One region of the Novosphingobium aquae genome, then DNA from elsewhere that is predicted to be linked to it. Evidence: predicted binding sites of a transcription regulator. Region 1 holds the regulator's gene; the other holds the start of a gene.
What was found. Region 1 encodes LexA, which represses DNA repair genes until DNA is damaged. Its sites were predicted from a motif close to GTTCCNCNCTTGTTCT; they were not measured.
Positions count from the first base shown of each region.

Region 2: WG900_RS02415 (S24 family peptidase) is a predicted target of LexA. The motif match lies at 1,957-1,972, and genes of this name have one in related genera.

Region 1 covers NZ_JBBHJY010000001.1:690,252-694,407, reverse strand. Annotated here, with positions in the region: gene moaC (cyclic pyranopterin monophosphate synthase MoaC) at 1-464, shown strand, start outside; gene WG900_RS03470 (molybdopterin molybdotransferase MoeA) at 461-1,663, shown strand; gene lexA (transcriptional repressor LexA) at 1,768-2,454, shown strand; gene WG900_RS03460 (ComEC/Rec2 family competence protein) at 2,448-3,377, opposite strand; gene WG900_RS03455 (ComEC/Rec2 family competence protein) at 3,415-4,156, opposite strand, start outside.
Region 2 covers NZ_JBBHJY010000001.1:445,531-449,686, forward strand. Annotated here, with positions in the region: gene mobF (MobF family relaxase) at 1-602, shown strand, start outside; gene WG900_RS02405 (DUF6961 family protein) at 614-817, opposite strand; gene WG900_RS02410 (thermonuclease family protein) at 808-1,236, opposite strand; gene WG900_RS02415 (S24 family peptidase) at 1,247-1,891, opposite strand; gene tnpC (IS66 family transposase) at 2,025-3,548, opposite strand; gene tnpB (IS66 family insertion sequence element accessory protein TnpB) at 3,581-3,937, opposite strand; gene WG900_RS02430 (transposase) at 3,934-4,156, opposite strand, start outside.

The DNA.
Region 1 (4,156 bases):
TCACTCACCTCGACGAATCGGGCAAGGCGCGCATGGTCGATATCGGCGGCAAGGCCGAGACGCGCCGGGTGGCCGTCGCCAGCGGCTTCATCGCCATGTCCGCCCCCGCGCTCGCCGCGATCCGCGATGGCGACGTGCCCAAGGGCGATGTCCTCGCCACCGCGCGCATTGCCGGGATCATGGCGGCGAAGAAATGCGCCGAACTGATCCCGCTGTGCCACCCGCTGGCACTCGATTCCGTGACGGTCGATTTCGCGCTTGAGGATGGCGGCGTGCGGGTCACCGCCAGTGCCTCGCTCAGCGGGCGTACCGGCGTGGAAATGGAAGCGATGACCGCATGCTCGATTGCCTTGCTGACAATTTACGACATGGCCAAGGCGATCGACAAGGCAATGGTCATCGGCGAAGTCCGCCTGCTCTCCAAAAGCGGTGGCAAATCGGGCGACTGGACCGCTCCGGAATGAGCGCGATGCTGACGCTGGAAGATGCACAGGCGCGCCTGCTCGCGCTGGCACCTGTTCTACCGATCCAGAACGTCGACGTGCCGGGAACACTCGGCCGCTACCTTGCCGAGCCACTAAAAGCGCGCCGTACCCAGCCTGCCGCGCATGTTTCGGCAATGGATGGTTATGCCGTGAAGGGCCCGGACCTTGGCGGGCCGTGGACCATCATCGGCGAAAGTGCCGCCGGACATCCCTTTTCCGGCACGGTCGCTGGCGGCCAAGCCGTGCGCATTTCCACCGGGGCGCTGCTACCTGCAGGCGCGGATGCCGTGATCGTTCAGGAAGACCTTGTCCGCAATGGCGACCATTTGTCGCTCACCGGCACCCCGCCATCGCCGCCGGGCAAGCATATCCGGCTTTGCGGATCAGATTTCGGCATCGATACCGAGCTGCTCTCCGCCGGCACGCGCATCGGTCCGGCGCAACTGGCACTCGCCATCGCCGCCGGGCACAAGCACCTCGCCGTGCGGCGCGTCCCCCGTGTGGCGATCATCGACAGCGGCGACGAACTGGCGAGCGATCCCGAGGACTGCGCCGCGCATCAGGTGCCCGCCAGCAATGGCGCGATGCTGGCCGCGCTGCTCGCCTCGCTGCCTTGCGAGGTCGACCGGATCGGCCCGGTGCGCGACGACCTCGTCCTGCTGACCGACGCGTTCCATCTGGCCCGTGATGCCGACATTATCGTCACCACCGGCGGCGCATCGGTGGGCGATCATGACCTGATCCGCCCCGCCATCGAAGCATGGGGCGGCACAATCGATTTCTGGAAAGTGGCGATCAAGCCGGGCAAGCCCCTGCTCGTCGCCACGCGCGGGTCGCAGGTCGTCGTCGGGCTGCCAGGCAATCCGGTGTCGAGCCAAGTCACTGCGCTGCTGTTCCTGCTGCCCCTGCTGCGCGCCGCGCTGGGCGCCGCCGATCCCCTGCCCCGGACCATCGACCTTCCGCTGGCCGCGCCGCTACGCGCTGGCGGCGACCGGCGGGAGTTCCTGCGCGGAAGGCTGGTGGCCGGCGGTGTCGAGGTTCTCACTCAGCAGGACAGCGGCGCGCTGGCAGCGATGGCCGCCGCGCAAGTGCTGATCGATCACCCCGTTCAGGCACCCCGGCAAGAAGCTGGCGAAACGGTATCGGTGATTTTGCTCGGAAATGGCGGCATTGCGTGACCATGTTCTTGACTTGGTCCGAATCGTTGCTTAATTGTTCCGCATTCGTTCACTGAACGGCGCAGGAATACCCCAGGCGCGTTCCGGTTGAGGAGTGACGCAAGATGCTGACCCGCAAGCAGCACGAATTGATCCGCTTCATCCAGGTCAAACTGGAAGAGACCGGCATTTCCCCGAGCTTTGAGGAAATGAAGGAAGCGCTCGACCTGAAATCGAAGTCGGGCGTGCACCGCCTGATCTCGGCGCTTGAGGAACGCGGCTTCATCCGCCGCCTGCCCAACCGCGCCCGCGCATTGGAAGTGCTGCGCCAGCCGGACAACATCGGCCAGACCGCGCCCAAGCCGGCGAATACCAACACGGTGGCTCCGCCGCTCCGTGCTCCGGCTGCTACTCCGCGTCCGGCCAACGACGTCATCGAAATCCCGCTCCACGGCAAGATTGCCGCCGGCATGCCGATCGAGGCGCTGGAAGGCCAGTCGAGTCTGCCGGTTCCGGCGGCGCTGCTCGGCCCCGGCGAACACTTCGCGCTTGAGGTATCGGGCGATTCGATGATCGAAGCCGGCATTCTCGACGGCGACTTTGCGCTCATCCGCAAGACGAACACCGCGCGCGACGGGGAAATCGTCGTTGCGCTCGTCCACGGCGAGGAAGCAACGCTCAAGTACCTGCACCGCGAACAGGGCGGTGTGCGGCTGGATCCGGCCAATGCGGCCTACGATCCGCAGCACTTCGGCCCGGGTGAGGTTGAGGTTCAGGGCAAGCTCGCCGGCCTGCTCCGTCGCTATCACTGAGGCAGCGGACTGCTGCTGTTCGAACCGCGCGGCGAGACTTTTCGAGGTCTCGCCGCAGCCGGTTCCTGCCACCAGCCATGTGCCCCCTGCCCAGAGGCGACGGTGGTGACTGCCTTGCTTTCCAGATCAATCACCAGTCCGCCCGTGCGGTAGAGCAGCGACTTATCGGCCTTCAGAAAACGCGGGCGGCAAGAGCGCGGTAACCAGCGGTCGGCGACGACGATGTCGCTTGCCGCGCAGGCTGCGGCCAGCTCATCCTTGGGCGCCCAGTCGGTCCCGCGGCCCATCAGCAAGTGCCAGGCCCTCCCGCCACGCTCGATGTCCAGCGCACAGAATTCCGGCGTACAACGGGCCTGCGGCAGGCTCTCGACGCTGCGAACCTCGCCGTTCATTCCCGCGAGTTCGGTGAGGTTCTGGCGGATATAATCGCTCTTCGATTCGCGCAGCACCACCAGTTCACTCTCCGCCAGTCCGGAAATGCCGACATGGCGGCCGTCACCCGATACCAGCAGGTCCGGCGGAGAAGTCATGGCAACCACACCATAGCCGATCATGACCGGCACGAGCCCCAGCAGGCGCTGCCGCCCGCGCCAAAGCGCCAGCCACATCCCGCCAACAACGAAGAGCGCGAAGCAGCCCTGCGTCATGGCGGGCAGATAAGTCACCGATCCGGGTTGCCCGGCCACCCAACGGGCAAGCCAGAGCAGAAGGTCCAGCGACAGCCCGGCGAGCCACCAGAATGGCGCGCCCGCTCCCACCGTATCGAACAGCAGGGCCAGTGCGATCAGCGGCATCGAGGCGAAAGTCGTCAGCGGGATCGCGATCACGTTGGCCAGCGCTCCATAGACCCCGGCGCGGTGAAAGTGGAACAGACCGATCGGCATCAGCGCCAGCTCGATCACCACGCCAGTGAGGACCAGCATCGCCAGCTGGCGCAGGAAGCCTTGCCACCAAGGCTCTTCACGGGGTGCCAGAAAGGCGCGGACCGGTGCAGTCGTGCAGCACGACGATGGCGATCACCACGGCGAAGCTCATCTGGAAGCTTGGGCCGACAACCGCCTCGGGCCAGAACACCATGACGATGAAGGCCGCCACCGCAACCATCCGCAAGCTCAGTGGCTCACGCCCCAGAGCCAGTGCCGCGAGCACGAGCAAGGCGCCAAGGCACGAACGCACCGTCGGTACTTCGGCGCCGGTCAGCACCGTATAACCGATGCCCGTCAGCGCAGACGTCGCAGCGGCGAGCAAAGGCAAGCGGAACCGCAGGACCAGCCAAGGCCATAGCCCGAACAGCCGCATCGCCAGAAACCACGTCGCGGCGATGACCGCGCTGACATGAAGCCCGCTGATCGACAGCAAGTGCGTCAGCCCCGAATCGCGCATCGCCTCTTCGTCGGCGATATAGATGCCGCCGCGATCACCGCTGGCAAAGGCTCCGGCAATGCCCCCTGCCGATCCGGGAAGCGACGTGCGTTCATGGTCCGAAATCTGCCACTGCAGCTTCGCCACCGACGAGCCTGCACCCTGCGCCGGTGCCGTCACCTCGATCGGACCGAGCGCCGAACCCGTCGCCGAAAGCCCCTGAAACCACGCGGTGCGGGCAAAATCATAGCCGCCGGGAAGCATTGGCGGGGCCGGCGGAACTAGTCTGGCACGCAGCCGGACCTTGGCGCCCTCCCCCGCCGCCTCCTGATCATGGTCA
Region 2 (4,156 bases), 240 kb from region 1:
GCAAACGGTTCGAATTCCGGCCAGACAGGTTGCGACCGCAGGGTGAGCACGACGCTCTGCGGGTCTACGAACTCAAGGACCTGGCGCTGCACGGCGGCGACCGCATTCGCTGGACTCATACCGATCACAAGCGGGGACTGCTCAATGCCGATCAGGCGCGGATCACGGGAATCGATGCAAGTTCGGTGCGTCTGACGACTTCGACAGGGATCGAACACCAGTTGAGCAAAGACGATCCGATGCTGAAACGGCTCGATCTCGCCTATGCGCTTAATGCCCACATGGCGCAGGGGCTTACCTCGGATCGCGGGATCGCCGTAATGGACAGCCGCGAGCGCAACCTTTCGAACCAGCAGACCTTTCTCGTCACGATCACGCGGCTGCGCGATGGTCTGACGCTCTATGTCAACAATGCCTCGCGGCTCGAGGAAGCGGTCGAGCGTAATACTGGCATGAAGCGCTCGGCCCTTGAGACGGTCGGACTGCTGCGCGATGCGGCAGCGACAGGACAGGCCAAGGGCCAGGTTGCAGTCGCGGCCCCCGAGAAGCAGCCCCCCGAAAAGGACCGCTCGATCATCAAGCCGTTCGAGATCGGGATTTGAGTGGCGCTCGCTTAGTGCCGTGTACCCGGCGCGTCTGCGCCTTCCTCGAGCTCAACGATCCGCTTGGCGATCTCTTGCCATGTGCGGATACCGGCTTCGTCGTTCTTGAGCGCCAGGGCGCCGATCTGCTCGGCGACATGGGAAGCGGCCTTATCCCCATGGGTTTTAAGCACCGTATTGGCGCAGGCCCAGAGTTCCCAGTCGCTCAGCGGCACCGATGGCCCCGCCAGTAGCGATCCCACCTGAGCACCGTACCGGTTGCCACCATCGCACAGGAGAGATCCTGGCCCGAGGGCAGGGTGCACCAGGCCGCCGTGCGGCTGCCGCCGGCCGATCCTTCAGACAAGCAATTCATCGTCGGCCCGCGCACAATCACGTGGCCGGTGCTGATTACCCCACGCGCGCCGCCAAACAGGCTCACCAGCGCATCGCGCGCCTGGATCGCGCTCGCGGCGGGGCAGGGCTGATTGTCGCGGCAGGTCCCATCCATCTCTTTCGCGGCGATCCCAGCGATGCGGACATGCGGGCCTTCGGCGCACCAGATCGGGCCATCGCCATCGTAGACGTGGGTCGGGGTGCAGGTGAAGGTTTGGCCGGCGCTGACGACGGCAGCGGCGAGGGCAAGCAGACTCATTTGATTGTAGCTACTGCAACTTTCGACCGAACCAAAGCACCCGGCCGACAATGTTCACCGTCCGGCGATCGAGGCCGTTCCAGGTCGGGTAGGCGGAGTTGTCGCTCACTACCGAAACCTTGCGGCCCTGCGGCTCGATTGCAATGCGCTTGACCGCCAGCGCATCGTCCATGCGCAGGACATAGATCCCGTCGCGCAACCGGGCCTGATTGTCGCCGAGGTCGACCAAGACATCGTCGCCGTCGCTCAGTGTGGGTTCCATCGAATCTCCGCGCACCCCAATGATCGAGAGGCTCGGGCTCTTGCTCGCGGTAAGCTTGCGCAGCCAGTTCGGATCGAACCCGAATTGCGCGCTCTTGGCTTCCATCTCGGCGAGGGCGCCGTGTCCGGCCGACGCCTCAACATCGAGGATCGGCACCTGGACGAGATCGATGACCGGTCCCGAGCGGCGGGTGGGGCCGCCAAGGGTCGCTTCATCGACCCCGAAGAATCGGGCGAGAATGCCGCGATCCCGCTCGTCGAGATGCCGCGGGCTACCCTTCTTGAGGTACTGCTGAATATAGGAGGTGTTGCGCCCCAACAGTCGAGAAATCCCGGAATAATTGACCCGCCGCTCAAGGATCAGGCGGTCGAGCGCTTCGCGTGCCTCGTCCATGTCTTTCGGTTCCAAAGCTGCCTGCATAGGAAAAAATCCTAGACTATAGGATGGGCGTCCTATACGGAACATATAAAGAACGCAAGTCTAAAGTGAGTCGGACGCTGATGGAGCTTCTGGGTAAGCGGTGTTTTCAGCCCACGGCGGTCCAAGGCATGAGTTCGCCGACGGCGTTGGCGGGATGACCGGCAGCTAATTTGGCAAGCGTCTCCGTCATCCAAGCGTGCGGGTTGATACCGGACAACTTGCAGTTCTCGATGAGCGTGGCGATCACCGCCCAGTTGTCACCTCCTTCATCGGAGCCCGCGAACAGGGCGTTCTTGCGATTGAGGGCCAAGGGCCTGATGCTGCGCTCGACGGTGTTGCTGTCGAGATCGACGCGGCCGTCATCGAGGAAGCGCGAGAGGCCTTCCCAGCGAGTGAGCGCGTAGCGGATCGCCTCGCCGAGCTTGGCCTTGGCGCTCACCTGGCGGTTCCGCGCATCGAGATACTGGCGCAAATCATCGAGGATGATGCGGCTGCGTTCATTGCGGACTGACCGGCGTTGCTCTGCAGACGTGCCGCGCACTTCGTCCTCAATGGCGTAGAGCATGGCGATGCGGCGCAGCACCTCGGTGGCGACTGGTGAGCTGTCAGCCAGCTCGTAGAACTTGCGTCTTACGTGTGCCCAGCAGAAGGCGAGTTGGACCTGCTGTCGACGCTTGGCGAGCGCGGCATAGCCGCCATAGCCATCGACCTGCAGCACGCCGGCAAAATCGCCGAGATGCGTCTCGGCGCGCTCGCCCTTGCGGTCGGCGGCGTAGATATAGGCGACCATCGACGGATCATCGCCGCCCCAAGGCCGGTCGTCGCGGGCATAGGCCCATAGCTGGCCGGTCTTGGTCCGCCCGCGTCCCGGATCGAGCACCGGCGCGGTGGTCTCATCGGCGAACAGTCGCTGCGATCGTCGCAATCGCTCGAGGATGTGGTCGCGCAACGGGCGCAGATACCATGCTGCTCGGCCGACCCAGTCGGCCAGAGTGGATCGGTCGAGGTGGATACCCTGCCGGGCGTAGATCTGCGCCTGACGGTACAGCGGCAGGTGATCGGCATACTTGGCGACCAGCACCTGTGCGATCAGCGCTTCTGTGGGGATGCCGCCTTCGACGATCCGTGCCGGTGCCGGAGCCTGCACGACCGCGCTCTCGCAGGAACGACAACCGTAGCGCGGACGGCGCGTGACAAGAACGCGGAAGGTGGTCGGCACGACATCGAGCCGCTCAGCCACGTCCTCGCCGATCTGGTGAAGTGCGCCGCCACAGCACGGGCAAGCCTTGTCGTCGATATCGACAACCTGCTCGATCCGCTCGAGATGGGCTGGCAACGATCCCCGGTTGGTCTTGCGGGGCCGCTCGGCCGGAGCCCGGCTTGCCTTGTCCCTGGCATGCTCTGCCTCGGCCAGCGCCGTCTCGACTTCCTCCAGGGCAAGTTCGAACTGATCGGGATCGAGCTGCTCCGACCGACGCCCGAAACGATGCCGCTGCAAGGCGGCGATGATCGCCTTCAGGCGTTCAATCTCTGCCTTGAAAACCTTCAGCGCGTCGATCTCGCGGGCCTGTTCAAGGACCAGCGCACGGAGCGCTTCAACGTCATCGGTGAGGTCCGCTTCCATGAGCATGGGAGGCAGTGAATCAGGAGACGAAAGCCCCGTCAACCAGCAATCTGCGGGGCAATCGGACGGCGTCCGCCATGTATCCGGCGCCAGTCCAGACCCTCCAGAAGTGCGCCGAGTTGCGCCGACGTCAGACGTATCACACCGTCCTGTATGCCGGGCCACCTGAAGCCGCCGGACTCCAATCTCTTGGCCATCAGGCACAGACCGGTGCCGTCCCACCAGACCAGCTTGATCCGATCACTGCGCTTCGCCCGGAACACGTAGATGACACCGGAATAGGGATCGCCGCCGTACTCGGCGCCGACCAGCGCCGCCAAAGCATCTGGCCCCTTGCGGAAATCCACGGGGCGCGTCGCCACCATTACCCGCGAACCAGGCCCGATCCCGATCATCGGCCAGCTGGCGTCTGCAAAGTCTGAATGATGGCCACCGCCATATCGATCCGGGCCGCTTGCCCGATCCGAACAATGGCGCCACCAATCTCGACCTCAACGCTATCGCTTGAAATGGGCGGCGTTGCCTCGCCAACCACCGGCACAAACATGGGTTCGTTCCTGGGCGGCAACTTGGCAGCCTCGACAGCGTAACGGAGTTCTCTGCGCCACGTGTAC